3 regions of the Sorangium sp. So ce362 genome follow, and region 2 is predicted to be linked to each of the others. Evidence: riboswitches for the same ligand, from Rfam matches in the RefSeq annotation. Region 2 holds a riboswitch; each other region holds the start of a gene.
What was found. A riboswitch is a leader RNA that binds a small molecule or an ion and turns the genes downstream of it on or off. The one in region 2 is predicted to bind cobalamin.
Positions count from the first base shown of each region.

Region 1: linked by a shared signal. The riboswitch ahead of WMF17_RS01590 (energy-coupling factor ABC transporter permease) and the one ahead of WMF17_RS20110 (ribonucleoside-diphosphate reductase subunit alpha) in region 2 are both predicted to bind cobalamin.
Region 3: linked by a shared signal. The riboswitch ahead of WMF17_RS05625 (TonB-dependent receptor) and the one ahead of WMF17_RS20110 (ribonucleoside-diphosphate reductase subunit alpha) in region 2 are both predicted to bind cobalamin.

Region 1 is NZ_CP150332.1:396,601-401,636, reverse strand. Features, by position in the region: gene WMF17_RS01600 (3-hydroxyacyl-CoA dehydrogenase family protein) at 1-806, shown strand, start outside; gene WMF17_RS01595 (enoyl-CoA hydratase/isomerase family protein) at 1,052-1,879, shown strand; cobalamin riboswitch at 2,811-3,015, shown strand; gene WMF17_RS01590 (energy-coupling factor ABC transporter permease) at 3,093-3,827, shown strand; gene WMF17_RS01585 (hypothetical protein) at 3,824-4,192, shown strand; gene WMF17_RS01580 (CbiQ family ECF transporter T component) at 4,182-4,931, shown strand; gene WMF17_RS01575 (energy-coupling factor ABC transporter ATP-binding protein) at 4,928-5,036, shown strand, end outside.
Region 2 is NZ_CP150332.1:5,174,445-5,179,480, reverse strand. Features, by position in the region: gene WMF17_RS20115 (ribonucleotide-diphosphate reductase subunit beta) at 1-9, opposite strand, end outside; gene WMF17_RS20110 (ribonucleoside-diphosphate reductase subunit alpha) at 6-2,498, opposite strand; cobalamin riboswitch at 2,756-2,963, opposite strand; gene WMF17_RS20105 (hypothetical protein) at 3,101-4,084, opposite strand; gene WMF17_RS20100 (hypothetical protein) at 4,153-5,036, opposite strand, start outside.
Region 3 is NZ_CP150332.1:1,416,662-1,421,697, forward strand. Features, by position in the region: gene WMF17_RS05610 (LysR family transcriptional regulator) at 1-139, shown strand, start outside; gene WMF17_RS05615 (hypothetical protein) at 153-680, opposite strand; gene typA (translational GTPase TypA) at 744-2,582, opposite strand; cobalamin riboswitch at 2,782-2,989, shown strand; gene WMF17_RS05625 (TonB-dependent receptor) at 3,223-5,036, shown strand, end outside.

The DNA of each region.
Region 1 (5,036 bases), 4.8 Mb from region 2:
GCCTCGAGGTGGTCCTGTGCGACGTCTCGAGGCCGGTGGCGGAGTCTGGCAAGGCTCAGATCGCCGCGATCCTCGCGAAGCAGGTGGAGAAGGGGAAGATGGCCCCGGAGGCGCGGGAGGCGCTCCTCGGCCGCGTCGCGGTCGCGGACGGCATCGCCGGCCTGTCGGGGGTCGACCTGGCCGTCGAGGCGGTGACCGAGAGCTTCGACGTGAAGAGCCGGATCTTCAAGCTCGCGGACGCGGCGATGCCGGCGGGGGCGATCCTGGCGTCGAACACGTCGTCGATCTCGATCACGCGGCTCGCGGCGGTGACCGGCCGGCCTGAGCTGGTCATCGGGATGCACTTCATGAACCCGGTGCCGCTGATGAAGCTCGTCGAGCTCATCCGTGGGGTGCAGACGTCGGACGCGACGTACGAGGCCGTCCGGGCGCTCACGGTGGGCCTCGGCAAGACGGTGATCACCTCGAAGGACCAGCCCGGGTTCATCGTGAACCGGATGCTGATCCCGTTCCTGAACGAGGCGTGCTTCGCGCTCCAGGAGGGGCTGTCGACGCCGGAGGACATCGACGCGGGGGCGCGGCTCGGGCTGAACCACCCGATGGGGCCGCTGGAGCTCGCGGACCTGATCGGGCTCGACACGGTGCTCTCGATCGCGGAGGTGCTGCACCGGGAGTTCGGGGACTCGAAGTACCGGGCGCCCACGCTGCTGCGGAACCTCGTGGCGGCGGGGTGGTACGGGAAGAAGAGCGGGCGGGGGTTCTACGTGTACGACGAGAAGGGGCAGAAGACGGGGAGGGCCGTGTAGGCGGGAGCCGCGACAGAGACGGCGGGGGCGGGGGCGGGGGTGGAGGGACGCCGCGTCATCCGCGAGATGCGAACATTTCTGGCGGTTCAGGAGACAGCCTGTTTACGCGATTCCCCATGACCGCGCGCGGCCTGCGTCCAGGAACGCAATGAATACATAGCAGGCCCAGGCGGGCACGAAATGGCGCCTTCCGGGGCGCGAGGCAGGCGCTTCCCCCCGGCGCCGGGCGCTGCTAACCCCACCCCATGACCGCTCAAGAACAGCAGCCGGGGATCCCTGCTCGCGGTACGCTCCAGTTCGTCGCCGTCGAGCGCGCGGGCCACGTCGCCACCGTGACCATCCAGCGGCCGGACAAGCTCAACGCCCTGAACCCCGCCGTCCTCGGCGAGCTCACCGCGGCCTTCCGCGATCTGCTCGCGCCCGCCGAGGGCGACGAGATCCGCGCGGCGGTGCTGACCGGCGCCGGCAAGGCGTTCGTCGCCGGCGCCGATATCGCCGAGATGGCCGCCATGAACAGCATCGCCGCGAAGCGGTTCGCCGACGCAGGCCACCGCCTCGGCGACCTCATCGAGACCGCCCCGTTCCCCGTGATCGCCGCGGTCAACGGCTTCGCGCTGGGCGGCGGCTGCGAGCTCGCCCTCGCCTGCGACTTCATCTACGCCGCGGAGGGCGCCAAGCTCGGCCAGCCCGAGGTGAACCTGGGCGTCATCCCAGGGTTCGGCGGCACCCAGCGGCTGCTGCGACGGGTCGGGCCCGGACGCGCACGCGAGCTCATCTACTCAGGCGATATGATCACCGCCGAGCAGGCGCTCTCGATCGGGCTCGTCAACGCCGTCTTCCCGGCGACCGAGCTCCTCGCGCGCGCCCGCGACACCGCCCTCAAGATCGCCTCGCGCGGGCCGCTCGCCGTCGCCGCCGCCAAGCGCGTCATCCTGCGCGGCGAGAGCCTCGATCTCGCCGCCGCCAACGAGCTGGAAGCCCAGGCCTTCGCCGCGCTCTTCGGCAGCGACGACCAGCAGCTCGGAATGAAAGCTTTCCTGGCGAAATCACAGGCCGCGTTCACCGGAAAGTGAGCCTCCGAGCCGCACGCCGGAGGACAAAAAAATACCGCGCATCATGCTGGAGGGGGGCCAGACATGACCGCGGCAGGGGGACCGCGGCGGCGTGGTGGACGTCCGTCGCGGTGCTCAAGAAAACCCGCACGCGCTCCGGGCCGGGGGGGGAAACCGCGCCGGTGCGCATGCGGTGATCAGAGTGTGGCACCCAAGGGCAGGTTGTCGATAACAAAGTGCAACGTATGCACGCAGGTGAGCGGATTGCGCCCGGCACGAGGACAGCCAGACGACCGCACAGCGCAGACGCCGCCCATTCCGGCGAATGCGCGTTCGAGCCGGGCATACCCGTGCACGGCAGACAGCCTCCGGCGGAGTCCATTTTCGCGTTCTCGGAAAGGAGTACACGAGAACCCGCCGGCCCCTCACGGCAGGCGCCGCGACGAAGGGAGCCAGGCACGGAACACCTGCTCATAAGTAAAGAGCCAGGACGAACAAGGCACACTGCCGCGAGAAAACCACCGGAGCGTGCGCCGCGCGCACGAGGCGCGCACGCGCCGAGAGGGCCCAGAACCTGCGCCGCGCGCATGGGGCGGCGCACGCCCCGACAGGACGCCGGGGTAAGCAGCGACCCTGAGGCGAGCAAGTAAAGAGACTTTAACTACCGAAGCACAAGGCTTGCAGCATTTTCGAGAAAGCTTTGCCTCGTGCGTCTCGGTCAATTTCTCCTTCTCCTTCCCGTCCTCGCCTCCGATTCCACCATTGCACAGGGCGCGATCCCGTATGGCGCCGCCGGTCGGCTCGACAGGGCGGCGCCAACAGCGCACGGCACGCCGCGGCAGCGCCAGGACCGCCCGCTCGCCGCGCCGCGCTGCGCCGCGAGACGAGCGCCCCCGCGATCGCGACGCGACGTCCTTGACGCCGAGCGCGAAACGGGGCTACCGAGATCCATCTGACAATCTACGCCTCGGGTGCCCTCAGGGCATAACAGGGAAGCCGGTGCGAAACCGGCGCGGTACCGCCACCGTGAGTGGGGAGCTGCCTCCGAAGACCACTGGGCCTCATGAACAGGCCTGGGAAGGTGGACGCAGCGCTGGGAGCTCGAACAGCTCCCTGAACCCATGAGCCGGGAGACCTACCCGAGCCCCCCACGAGGTGCAGCTTGCGCACGTCTTCGTGGCGTTCGGGTGCGGATCTCACCCGGAGCGCCGAAATCGGTCCCCACGGCCGTGCCGTGTCCATCGCCTGCGTGTTCCTGGCGACGCTCCTCGCGGCCCGGCCCGCGGCCGCCATGCACCTCGCGGAAGGCGTCCTGCCGCTCGGCTGGTGCGCGGTCTGGAACGCGATCGCCCTGCCCTTCGTGGCGATCGCCCTCCATCTGCTCCGGCAGCGCACCCGGCAGGACGTCTTCTACAAGCCGTTCGTCGGCCTCGTCGCCGCCGCCGTCTTCGCGATCTCGTGCATGCCCGTGCCGGTGCCGACCGCCGGGACCTGCTCCCACCCGTGCGGCACCGGGCTCGCCGCGGTGCTCATCGGCCCCTGGATGGCCGTCCTCGTCACCGTTGTGGCGCTCCTCATCCAGGCCCTCTTCCTCGCGCACGGCGGGCTCACCACGCTCGGCGCCGACGTCGCGTCCATGGGCATCGCGGGCGCGTTCACCGGGTTCCTCGCCTTCCGGCTCGCGCAGCGCTGCGGCGCGAGCCTCTGGGTCGCGGGGTTCCTGGCCGGCGTGACCTCGGACTGGGCCACGTACGCGACCACGGCGCTCGAGCTCGCGCTCGGGCTCGCGGGCGAAGGGTCGGTGACGTCCATGTTCACCGGCGTCGCCCTCGCCTTCGTCCCCACCCAGCTGCCGCTCGGCCTCCTCGAGGGCGCCATGACCGCGGGGGCGCTCGTCTTCCTGCGCGCCCGGCGGCCCGACATCCTGGAGCGGCTCCGGGTCGTCCCGCTCGCCGCGGGGGCGTCGTGACACGGCGGGTCGCGCAGCGCGCGCAGCCCGCGTTCGCACGGCGCGCGCGCGCTGCGGCGCTCCGGCTCACCGCCGCGCTCCCGGCCGCCGCCGCGCTCGGGCTCGTCGCGTGCGGCAACGCCTCCTGGGACGGGGTCGACGAGGCCGTGATCCGCCGCGTCGCCGAGGACGCGGGGCGCCACGACACGGGGCCGCTGTTCGCGGGCTTCGAGGGCGATCTCCTGCTCTTCGCGTTCCTCTGGGCGGGGCTCCTCTCCGGCTTCGCCCTGGGCTACTTCTCGCGCGTGCTCTTCGTCGAGCGCGCCGGTCAGCCCGCCGGCGATCCCGGCGGCAAGCCCGGCGTTGAAGGCCTCCGTGCGGACTGACCTCCCCGCGCGGCTCCGCGACGTGGATCCCCGGCTCCGCCTCGGGGCCGCCGTGACCGCGTGCTGCGTCGCCGCGGGCGCGCGCTCGCCCTTCACGCCGGCCGCGCTGCTCGTCGTCGCGTGCGCTGCCCTCCGCCTCCAGGGCGTGACGGCGGGCGCCGTCCTCCGCGCGTTCGCGCCCGCCGCGTGGCTCGGGGGGCTCGCGGCCGCGCTCGCGCTCGCGCTCACCCCGGGGGAGCCGCTCCTCGCGGGCGCGCCGTTCCCGCTCGACGCCCTCACGCGCGAGGGGGCCGACCGCGCCGCGGCCATCGCCGCGCGCGTCCTCGCGGCGGCCGCGGTGCTCCGGTGGCTCGCCAGCGCCGCCGCGCCCGCCGAGATCGAGTCGGCGCTCGCCGGGCTCGGCGCGCCCGCGGCCCTCGTCGAGCTGCTCGCGCTCGCGCGGCGCTTCGCCGGCGTGCTCCAGCGCGCGGCCGACGGCGCGTGGAGCGCCGCCGCGCTCCGCGGCGGGTTCGCGCACCCGCGCGCCGCCGCGCGCTCGGCCGGCGCCGTCGCGGGCGTCGTGGCGCTCCGGACCCTGGAGCGCTCCGAGCACGCCGCCCTCGCGATGCAGCTCCGCGGCTACAAGGGAGAGCTCCCCGTCGCCGACCGCCGGGCGAGCGCGCCCGCCGCGAACCTCGCGTTCGCCGCCGCCGCCCTCGCGGCGCTCGGGCTCAGCGTCGCCGCCGGGGAGGCGGGATGAGCGCCATCGCCCTGCGCGCCCCCCGGATCGGCTACCGCGGCGCCGAGCCCGCGCTGCGCGACGTGCGCCTCGACGTCGCCGAGGGCGAGTCCGTGGCGGTGCTCG
Region 2 (5,036 bases):
GCGGCTCATTGGCAGGCCTCGCACGCTTCGGGGTTCTCGAGCGCGCACGCCACGTCCGCGGCCGCCTTCGCCGCGGGCACCCACCCGCGCTCGGGGTGCGGCTCGGCGCCGCCCCCGGGCGTCCGGTCCGGCGCCGCGTCCACGGTGGCCTTGGTGATGCGCGTCGCGGGGCGCGATCGCAGGTAGTAGGTCGTCTTGAGGCCCTTCTTCCATGCGTGGAAGTACATGCTCGACAGCTGACCGATGGTGGGGGTCTCGACGAAGAGGTTCAGCGACTGGCTCTGATCGATGAAGGCGCCGCGATCCGCGGCCATGTCGATGAGCGAGCGCATCGGGATCTCCCACGCCGTCCGGTACACGGCGCGGACCTCCTCCGGCAGCTCGTCGAGGCCCTGGGCCGAGCCCTCCGCGAGCTTGAGCCGCGCGCGCACGGCGTCGTTCCAGGCGCCGTGCCGCTTGAGCTCCGCGACCAGGTAGCGGTTCATCTGCAGGAAATCCCCCGAGAGCGTCTCGCGCTTGAAGAGGTTCGACACCTGCGGCTCGATGCACTCGCAGCAGCCCGCGATCGACGCGATCGTCGCGGTCGGCGCGATGGCGACGAGCAGCGAGTTCCGCAGCCCCTCGGCGCGGACGCGGGCGCGGAGCGCCTCCCAGCGCGCCGTGTCCTCCGGGACGGAGTCCCACGCGTCGAACTGGAGCTCTCCGCGCGCGGCGCGCGTCTCGTCGAACGACGGGTGGGGCCCCTTCTCGGCCGCGAGGTCCGCGGACGTCGAGAGCGCGTGATAGTACACCTCCTCCGAGATCCGCCGCGAGAGGTCGCGCGCGGCCGGGGCGTCGAAGGGCAGACGCATCTGGAAGAACACGTCTTGCAGCCCCATCAGCCCGAGCCCCACCGGCCGCCAGCGGAGGTTCGAGCGCTGGGTCGAGGCGATGGGATAGTAGTTGAGGTCGATGACGCGGTCGAGCTGGCGGATCGCGCTCTGCACCGTACGCGCGAGCTTCTCGAGGTCGAACGCGACCGCGCCGTCTTCCCGCAGGGCCGTGTGGCGCGCGAGGTTGATCGAGCCCAGGTTGCAGACGGCCGACTCCTCCTTCGAGGTCACCTCCAGGATCTCGGTGCACAGGTTCGAGAGGTGGACGGTGCGGCCCGGCAGCGCCGTCTGGTTGCACGCGCGGTTCGACTTGTCCTTGAACGTCATCCAGCCGTTGCCGGTCTGCGCGAGCGTGCGCATCATCCGCGCGTAGAGCTCGCGCGCCTTCATCGTCTTCCTGGCGAGGCCCGCCGCCTCGGCCTCGGCATAACGGCGCTCGAACTCGTCTCCGTAGAGATCGGGCAGATCGCGCACGTCCTTGGGATCGAACAGGCTCCATTCGCCGTCGGCCTCGACCCGCTTCATGAAGAGGTCCGGCACCCAGCTCGCGAGGTTCAGGTTGTGCGTGCGCGCGGCCTCGTCGCCCGTGTTGTCGCGCAGCGCGAGGAACTCCTCGACGTCGGCGTGCCACGGCTCGAGGTAGACGCAGCAGGCGCCCTTGCGCTTGCCGCCCTGGTTCACGGCCGCCACCGACGCGTCGAGCGTCTTGAGCCACGGCACGATGCCGCTGGAGTGCCCGTTGGTGCTCTCGATGAGCGAGCCGCGCGACCGCACGCGGTGGTAGGCGAGCCCGATGCCGCCCGAGAACTTCGAGAGCATCGCGACGTCGGTGTAGCGCTGGTAGATGGTCTCGAGGTGGTCCTCCGGCGAGTCGAGCAAGAAGCAGCTCGAGAGCTGCTCGTGGCCCGTGCCCGCGTTGAACATCGTGGGCGAGCTCGGGAGGTAGTCGAGCGACGAGAAGAGCCGGTAGAGCTCGATGGCCTGCGCCGCCGTCTCGGACAGCGCGCACGCGATGCGCAGGAAGAACTGCTGCGGCGTCTCGACGACGAGGCGCGTCTCGGGGTGCTTGAGCAGATAGCGATCGTAGAGGGTCCGCAGGCCGAAGTACTCGAGCTCGTTGTCCCGCCCCGGCTCGATGGCGTCGTTCAGCTTGCGGGCGTTCTGCGCCACGAAGCCGTGGAGTCGCTCGTTGATGAGGCCGAGCCGCCGCCCGACGGCGATGGACTGCGAGAAGGCGTGGATCTCCTGGTTGCGGACCTCCTTGTCGATATAGGTGGCGAGCAGGCGCGCCGCGAGCTTCGCGTACTGGGGCTCATCGGCGATGAGCGAGGCCGCCGTCTGGATGGAGAGCTGATCGAGCTCGCGCGTCGTCGCGCCGTCGTAGAGGCCGCTGATGGTCTTTGTCGCGACGCGGAGCGCGTCCACGTCGGACAGGCCGGCGCAAGAGCGGCTCACGGCCCGGACGATCTTGTTGACGTCGACAGGCTCGCTCGATCCGTTCCTCTTCTTCACCCGCATCGTCGTGTGTGGGAGTGCGTCCTCGGCGCCGCGGGTGCTCGTGTGGGGCGTGTGGAGCGCGCGCAACGGCGCCGCGCCGTTGCTCCTCATCGACGTATCGCTCAGCATGGCAATCCTCCTCGTCGTGCTTCGTTCGGAGCGGTCCCGGACCGCTCGCGTCGATGCCGCGAGAGCGAAGAAGCCAGCCGATGCGCACGGGGCGCGTGCTCTTCAGGAGAGAGCCTTCGGACCGACCGCTCGCCCCCGCGGGCGAAAGGAAGACGACGCGGGAGGGGGTCGGAACCGGGACAAGCGCGAGAGTCGGCGCCAGCTCGGACCTACCGCCCTCCCACGAGGCTTCCAGGTCAAACCGGCGCGGGATGTCTCCCCGACGCAGGATGTTGGCAGGTCTTCGGACTTGCGAGCGCTCCGGCTCTCGCCGGGTTCCTACGGTCCACCGCTTCCCAGCCCGGAGGCCAGTGCTCGTCGTGGAGATCGTTCTCGCTTACCGCTGCGGGGCAGCCCCGGATTCGCACCGGGTTCCCTTTTGAGCCCCGGACCGAAGCCCGAGGCACCAACACGAGGCACTACATATTGTGGTGCGGGCCTCCGGTCAAGCGAGATGTTGGGGGTGGACCGGCATTTCCCCGTTCTGCTTTCCTTACTGCTTCCTGGTTCCTTGGCGTCATTGCGGTTCGCTTCCCGGCCGACTTCCCGCAGCAGAGGTAAAGCTAGGGGCAGGACGCGTTTACGATCGCCACGGCGTCGAGATCGAAGATGCCCGTTGCGCCGGTCAAGTCCGGCCGATCGGTGATCCGCACGTAGCGCGCGAAGCTGAGCTCGAGATCGGCGAGGTCGAATGCATCGCCGCCCGCGACCTCGGGGTCGGTCGGATCGATGGAGCTCGTGTCGGGGTTCGCGAGCACGGGGTGCCAGCCGGCGCAGGAGCCGTAGGGGGCCGCCGTGGCCGTGCACGGGAAGGCTATCCAGTCGACGCCGTTCTGGCTCACCTCCACGGTCGCGAGCTCGGCGAACACGGTGGTCGGGCCCGTCTGGAACGCGTTCTCGAAGACGATGAAGTCCGGTCCTGGCCTGTCGAGGATGAGATTGCCCGAGAAGCCGAAGGTGACGGTGCCGCCGTTGCCGAGAGACACCACGTCGGTCGAGCCAGCGCAGCAACCCCCGCCCTTGGGAGGACCGAAGGCGATGCCCGGGAATCTGTCCTGCCCATAGGTCTGGCCCGGCCCGAAGAGGTGGCTTACCACCTCGGAGGCGAACACCGTTTCCGCGCCCGTGCAGCCCTCGCCGCCGCCGCCGCCGCCGCCGCCAGCGCCGCCGCCGCCAGCGCCGCCGTCACCAGCGCCGCCGTCACCAGCGCCGCCCGCCCCGCCTGTACCCCCTGCGCCGCCGGTGGCGTGCTCTCCGCCAGTGCCGCCGTCGCCCCCGGCACCCCCAGCGCCGCCGTCGCCCCCAGCGCCGCCCGAGCCGCCGGTGCTCGTCGCGCCGCCCGCGCCGCTCCCGGCGTCGCTCGACGACGTGGTTGCCCCGCCGCCCGATCCGGTGGCCCCTCCCTGACCGGCCGCGCCGCCGAATCCCTGCGCGGCCGTTCCTCCCATTCCCCCGGACCCGCTCCCGGACGGCGAGTCCTCCGAGGAACAGGCGATGATCGTGAGAACCGACAGAAGCACGCTCGCGCGCGCGATGCGAAACACCATGAGACCTCCGAGGGCGGGCGCGCGACGCGTCGGAACGCGCCCGACGCGTCGCGCGGCCCGCGTGCTGATCAGTAGAACGGCGCCGACGTACCGTAGCGCGCGGAATGGATGTTATAATCGGTGCTGTTGATGCTCCCATCCCCGTTGAAGTCGGCGTGCTGGTTGTATCCGGAGTTGCCCAGCTGGGTGTTCCACGCCGCCATCAGGATGTTGTAATCGTCCGTGTCCACGTCGTCGTCGTTGTCGAGATCCGCGTCCGCGATGTTCCCGAAGCCGTCGCCGTCGGTGTCGCGCTGGTTCGAGTTCGCGGTGAGGTAGGCGTTGTCCGCGCCGTCGGGCACGCCGTCGCTGTCGGAGTCCGGCGCGCCGTCGGGGAAGTACAGCGTCACCTTCGGCGTCACCCAGGTTTCCCAGAAGTCCGAGGCGCTTCCGGCCGAGTAGCACTGCCCCGCGGGGGACGAGTACTCGTCGCCCGACGGGTTCCAAACGATCGCCAGGGCGCTCGTGTGGCCGACGAACGCGATGGGCGAGGTCGTGCTGTCGTCCTCGCAGACGTCCGGCGCGAGCTCGAGGTACTGCGACGAGCTCGCCTCGTTCACCGGCGTCTGGCTGCCCCCGACGACGCTCGCGACGACGCTGGCGCGGATGAGCGCGGCGTAGCCGTTCTCGCTCGCGCCGCCGACGCCGAACGCGTCTCCGCCGCCCACATGCAGGGTGTCGTCCTCGTCGAAGCCGAGCGCCGCCGCGTTCAGCACGTTGCTCGCCAGGAGCGAGCCCTCGCTGCCGCCATACGCGTAGGCGTTCCACGTGCCATTGATGACGCCCTGGACGTCGGCCGCCGCCCAGATCCGGAGCTCTCCTGTCCGGTTGGGCGAGGTCAGATGGCCGATCCCGGTGACGAGGTTGCCCTCGGAGTCCACGGCGATCCCCGCGGAGGCGCCGGGGATGCTCG
Region 3 (5,036 bases), 3.8 Mb from region 2:
GCGCGCGCTGTGGCTCGGGGTGCACCGCGACACGCGCGGGGTGCCGCGCGTCAAGGCGCTCGTCGCGTTCGTCATCGACGCCCTCGGGCCGCTGCGCGGCGCCCTGCGGCCCGGCGCGCGGCCGCGCGAGACCCGGTGACGCGCGCCCCCGGCTACCGGTCCTGGCCGAGCTGACACTCCCTGTGCGCCTTGAAGGCAGGCGCGCAGTCCACGTACACGAATTCGGCGTCGCACGCCGACTCGCGGGAGCCCAGGCACTCGAAGAGCGGATCGAGCCACGCCGAGATCTGCTCGCAGGTCGTGAACGACCCGATGTGGACGATCCCGCCCATGCAGTCGAAGTACGGCGCGGCCAGGGCGTTGCAGGGGCGCGGCTCCGAGAGCAGATCGGCGCAGGCCTCGCGACAGCCGGGCTCCCGGCACGCCGTGTCCTCGAAGAGGTCGCAGAAGAAATTGCACGAGGCCCTCACGGACTCGGCCGATCCCGCCCCGCTGGAGCTCGCCGTCTGCGGGCCCGCGCTCGCGCTCGACGTCGCGTTCGAGGTCGCGCTCGCGCCGGCGCCCCCGGAGCCGTCGTCGCCGCCCGCGGAGCCGTCGAGCACCACGTTTCCGCCGCAGGCGCTCGCCCCCGCGAGCGCGACGAGCGAAGCCAACCGCGCTGAAAGCAGCGTCGTTCTCATCCCCGGAAGCCTACACCCGGGCGGGCAGGGGAGGGGCGCTCGCCGCCGGGCGCCCCCGGCCGATCACTCCACCGCCTGCGACTGCTCGATCGCGTCCTCGCGGCGCTCCCGGCGGTTGCACGCGAGCACCTTCTTGCGGACGCGCACCGCGTCGGGCGTGACCTCGACGAGCTCGTCGCCGTCGATCCACTCCATCGCCGTCTCGATCGTGAGCAGCCGCGGGCTGGCCAGGAGGACGTTCTCGTCCTTGCCGTGGTTGCGCACGTTCGACAGCTTCTTCTCCTTGATCACGTTGACGTCGGTGTCGTTCGGCCGGTTGTGCTCGCCGATGATCATCCCCTCGTAGACCTCGACGCCGGGGACGATGAAGAACATCCCGCGCGGCTGGAGGTGGTGCAGCGCGTACGGGGTCGCCACGCCGACGCGATCGGCGACGATGGCGCCTGTCGGGCGGCGCATCATCGGGCCGCCCCAGGGCGCCCAGCCGTCGAACATCGTGTTGAGCAGGCCCGTCCCGCGCGTCGCCGTCAGGAACTCGCCACGGAAGCCGATGAGCCCGCGCGACGGCACCCGGAACTCGAGGCGCGCGCGCCCGAAGCCGGGGTTCGTCATCTTCACCATCCGGCCGCGTCGGCCGCTGAGGCGCTCGGTCACGATGCCGACGTAGGTGTCCGGCGCGTCCACGACCACGAGCTCGACCGGCTCCATCACCTCGCCGTTGATCTCGCGCGTCACGACCTCGGGGTTCGAGAGCTGCATCTCGTACCCCTCGCGCCGCATCGTCTCCACCAGGATCGCGAGCTGGAGCTCGCCGCGGCCGAGCACCACGAACGTGTCGGGCACCTCGGTCGGCTCCACCCGGATCGCGAGGTTCTTCATCGCCTCGCGCTCGAGCCGCTCCTTCAGGTGACGGCTCGTCAGGTACTTCGACTGCTTGCTCTTGCCGGCGAACGTCGACGTGTTCACGCCGATCTTCATCTTGATCGTCGGCTCCTCGACCACGATCCGCGGCAGCGCCTCGGGGCGCGCCAGATCCGCGATCGTGTCGCCGATCGTGACCGCATCGATCCCCGCGATGGCGATCACCTCGCCCGCGACGGCGCTCTCGACAGCGACCCGCTTCAGCCCCTCGTAGGCGTAGAGCATCTTCACGTAGCCGCGCGACTGCCCGTCCTCGCCGAGGAGCGCGACGTCGACGCCGGACCGGGCGGTGCCCCGGACCACGCGGCCGACCGCGAGCCGGCCCACGTAGTCGTCGTGGGTCGTGTTGCTGACGATGACCTGGAGCGGCCCGTCGGGGTCGCCGGAGGGGCCGGGGACCCGCTCGAGGATGGTCTCGAAGAGCGGCACGAGGTCCGTGGCCTCGTCCTCGAGCTCGCGCTTGGCCTGGCCGAACTTCGCGACCGCGTAGAGCGTCGCGAAGTCCATCTGCCCGTCGCTCGCCTCGAGATCGCAGAAGAGGTCGAACACCTCGGAGAGCACCTCGTGGGCGCGCGCGTCGCTCCGGTCGATCTTGTTGATGACGACGATGATCGGGAAGCCGCGCTGGAGGCACTTCGAGAGCACGAACCGCGTCTGCGGCAGCGGGCCCTCGGCGGCGTCGACGAGGAGCAGCGCCCCGTCGGCCATCATCAGCGTGCGCTCGACCTCGCCGCCGAAGTCGGAGTGGCCGGGCGTGTCGACGATGTTGATCTTGACCCCGCGGTACCGGATGCTCGTGTTCTTCGCGAGGATCGTGATGCCGCGCTCCCGCTCGAGGTCGTTCGAGTCCATGACCCGCTCGGCCACGACCTCGTTTTCCCGGAAGGCGCCCGACTGGCGGAGCATGTGATCGACGAGGGTCGTCTTCCCGTGGTCGACGTGGGCGACGATGGCGATGTTGCGGAGGTCGTTACGCGGCATATATGTACAGCGGCGGCCGTGTAGCACGCGCTCCACGAAGGAGCGAGCCCATCCTCGCTAGAGCTCGAACGTTCGGCCCGCACGCCGGACGTCGCGCAGGGGTCGAGCAGGCCTCACGCGAGCGGCGCGAGCGGCGCGAGCGCTGCGAGCGGAGCGGGCGAGGTGAGCGGGAACGATTGACAGCCGGAGGGGCGCCACCTTAGGGTGCGACCGCGCTGGTGCCTGGGCGCCTGTCCAGGCTGAATAGGGAACCCGGTGAAATTCCGGGGCTGCCCCGCAGCGGTAAGCGAGAACGACCTCCCACGACAAGCACTGGCCCGCGAGGGCTGGGAAGCGGTGGACAGTAGGAAGCCGGCCCGGCCGGAGCGCTCGCGAGCCCGAAGACCTGCCAGCGCCCGGCGACGGGGAGACATCCGATGCCGGTTCGACCTGGGAGCCTCGAGGGAGGCGGTTAGGTCCGAGCCGGTGCATCTCTGCGCACGTCCCGGATCCCGAACCGCCCCCCGCGATGCCTTTCGGTCGCCCGTGGGGGCGAGAGGTCGGTCCAGCGCATCGCGCCGGATTCGCCTTTTCCTCCCCGCGGAGCTCGACACGAGCGGCCCGCCGCCGCTCCGCGCGATTGCAGCGAAGGAGGACATGAATGCTCCGCGAGACGGTCACGATCGGCCACGCACACCGCCATCCGCTCGGTCGGATGGCCGCACTGGCCCTCTTGCTGGCCGCCGCGCGGCCGGCGCGCGCCGAGGCGCCCGCGGACGGGGGCGCGCTCGAGGTCACGGTGCAGGCGGAGAAGCCGGGAAGCGAGGCCGCATCGCGCGTCTCGGTCGGGTACCGCGAGCTCGAGCTCAGGCCGAGGCTCCGGCCGGGCGACATCCTCGAGGCGGTCCCCGGGCTCTTCGCCGTGCAGCACGCCGGCGGCGGCAAGGCGAACCAGTACTTCCTGCGCGGCTTCGACGCGGACCACGGGACCGACGTCGCCTTCTTCGTCGACGGGGTGCCCGTCAACCTGGTCAGCCACGGCCACGGGCACGGCTTCACCGACCTCTATTTCATGATCCCGGAGCTCGTGACAGGGCTCGACGGCTACAAGGGGCCTTATTACGCGAGCATCGGCGATTTCGGCACGGCGGGCGCCGTCAACCTCCGCTTCGCCGAGAAGCTCGACGAGAGCACCGCGCAGCTCAGCGTGGGGCAGTACGGCATCCTGCGCGGCCTCGTGATCGCCTCGCCGGATCTCGGCGACGGCTGGCGCGCGGTGACCGCGGCGGAGGTCTACCGGAACGACGGGCCGTTCCTCAATCCGGAGCAGCTCGAGCGCTTCAACGTGTTCCTGAGGGCGACGCACGACCTCGGCGGCACCGGGAAGGTCCAGATGACCTGGATGTCCTACGGGTCGACCTGGTCCGGCTCCGGCCAGATCCCGGCGCGCGCCGTGTGCGGCGAGGGCGAGCAGGGCGGCCTGAACCCGCCGCCCTCCGCCTTCGGACAGCCGTGCATCGATCATTTCGGCGCGGTCGATCCGACCGAGGGCGGGTCGACCGCGCGGCACATGGGGTCCGTCTCCCTCTCGACCGCGTGGCGGGACGCCGACCTGAGCGCGATGGCCTACCTCCTCAGCTATCGCTTCACGCTGTACTCGAACTTCACGTTCTTCAGCGAGGACCCCGACCACGGCGACCAGATCGAGCAGAACGACGACCGCACCGTCGCAGGCGCCGATCTCCGGTTCCGCAAGCAGTTCGAGCTCGGGGGGGCGAGGTTCACGACCTCGCTCGGCGCGCAGCTCCGCGCGGACGGGATCGACAAGTCGCTCCACCACGACCAGGCGCGCGAGCGGCTCGAGGAGAGGGACCGGACCCACATCGACGAGGGCCAGATCGGCGTCTACGTCGAGCAGGACGCCCGGCTCCGGCGCTGGCTCCGCCTCGTGCTCGGCGCGCGCGGGCAGTGGATCGACGTCAACGTGGACGATCTGCGCGAGGACCTCCAGGCGACCGGGAACAGGTCGAGCGGCGTCCAGGGGCAGATGCAGCTCCTCCCGAAGCTCACGGCGATCGTCTCGCCGATCGACGGGGTCGATCTCTTCGCCCACTACGGGCGCGGCTTCCACTCGAACGACGCCCGGGGCGTGGTGCTGGCCCAGGGGGCGGCGACGCTGATCACCCCCGCGATGGGCTACGAGGTCGGCGCGCGGGTCGCGCCCGTGCGCGGCCTCTCGCTGAGCGCGGCCGGGTTCCTGCTCGATCTCGACTCCGAGCTGGTCTGGAGCGGCGACGCCGGCGTGACCGAGGCGTCGGGGCAGACGCGGCGCTACGGGGTCGAGATCGGCGCGCGTTACCGGCTCGGGAGCTGGCTCTTCGCCGACGTGGACGCGACCTTCACCCGCGCGCGCTTCCGCGTGAACGCCGGCAACGCGAGCGCGGTCGCCCTCGCGCCGACCCGGACGCTGACCGC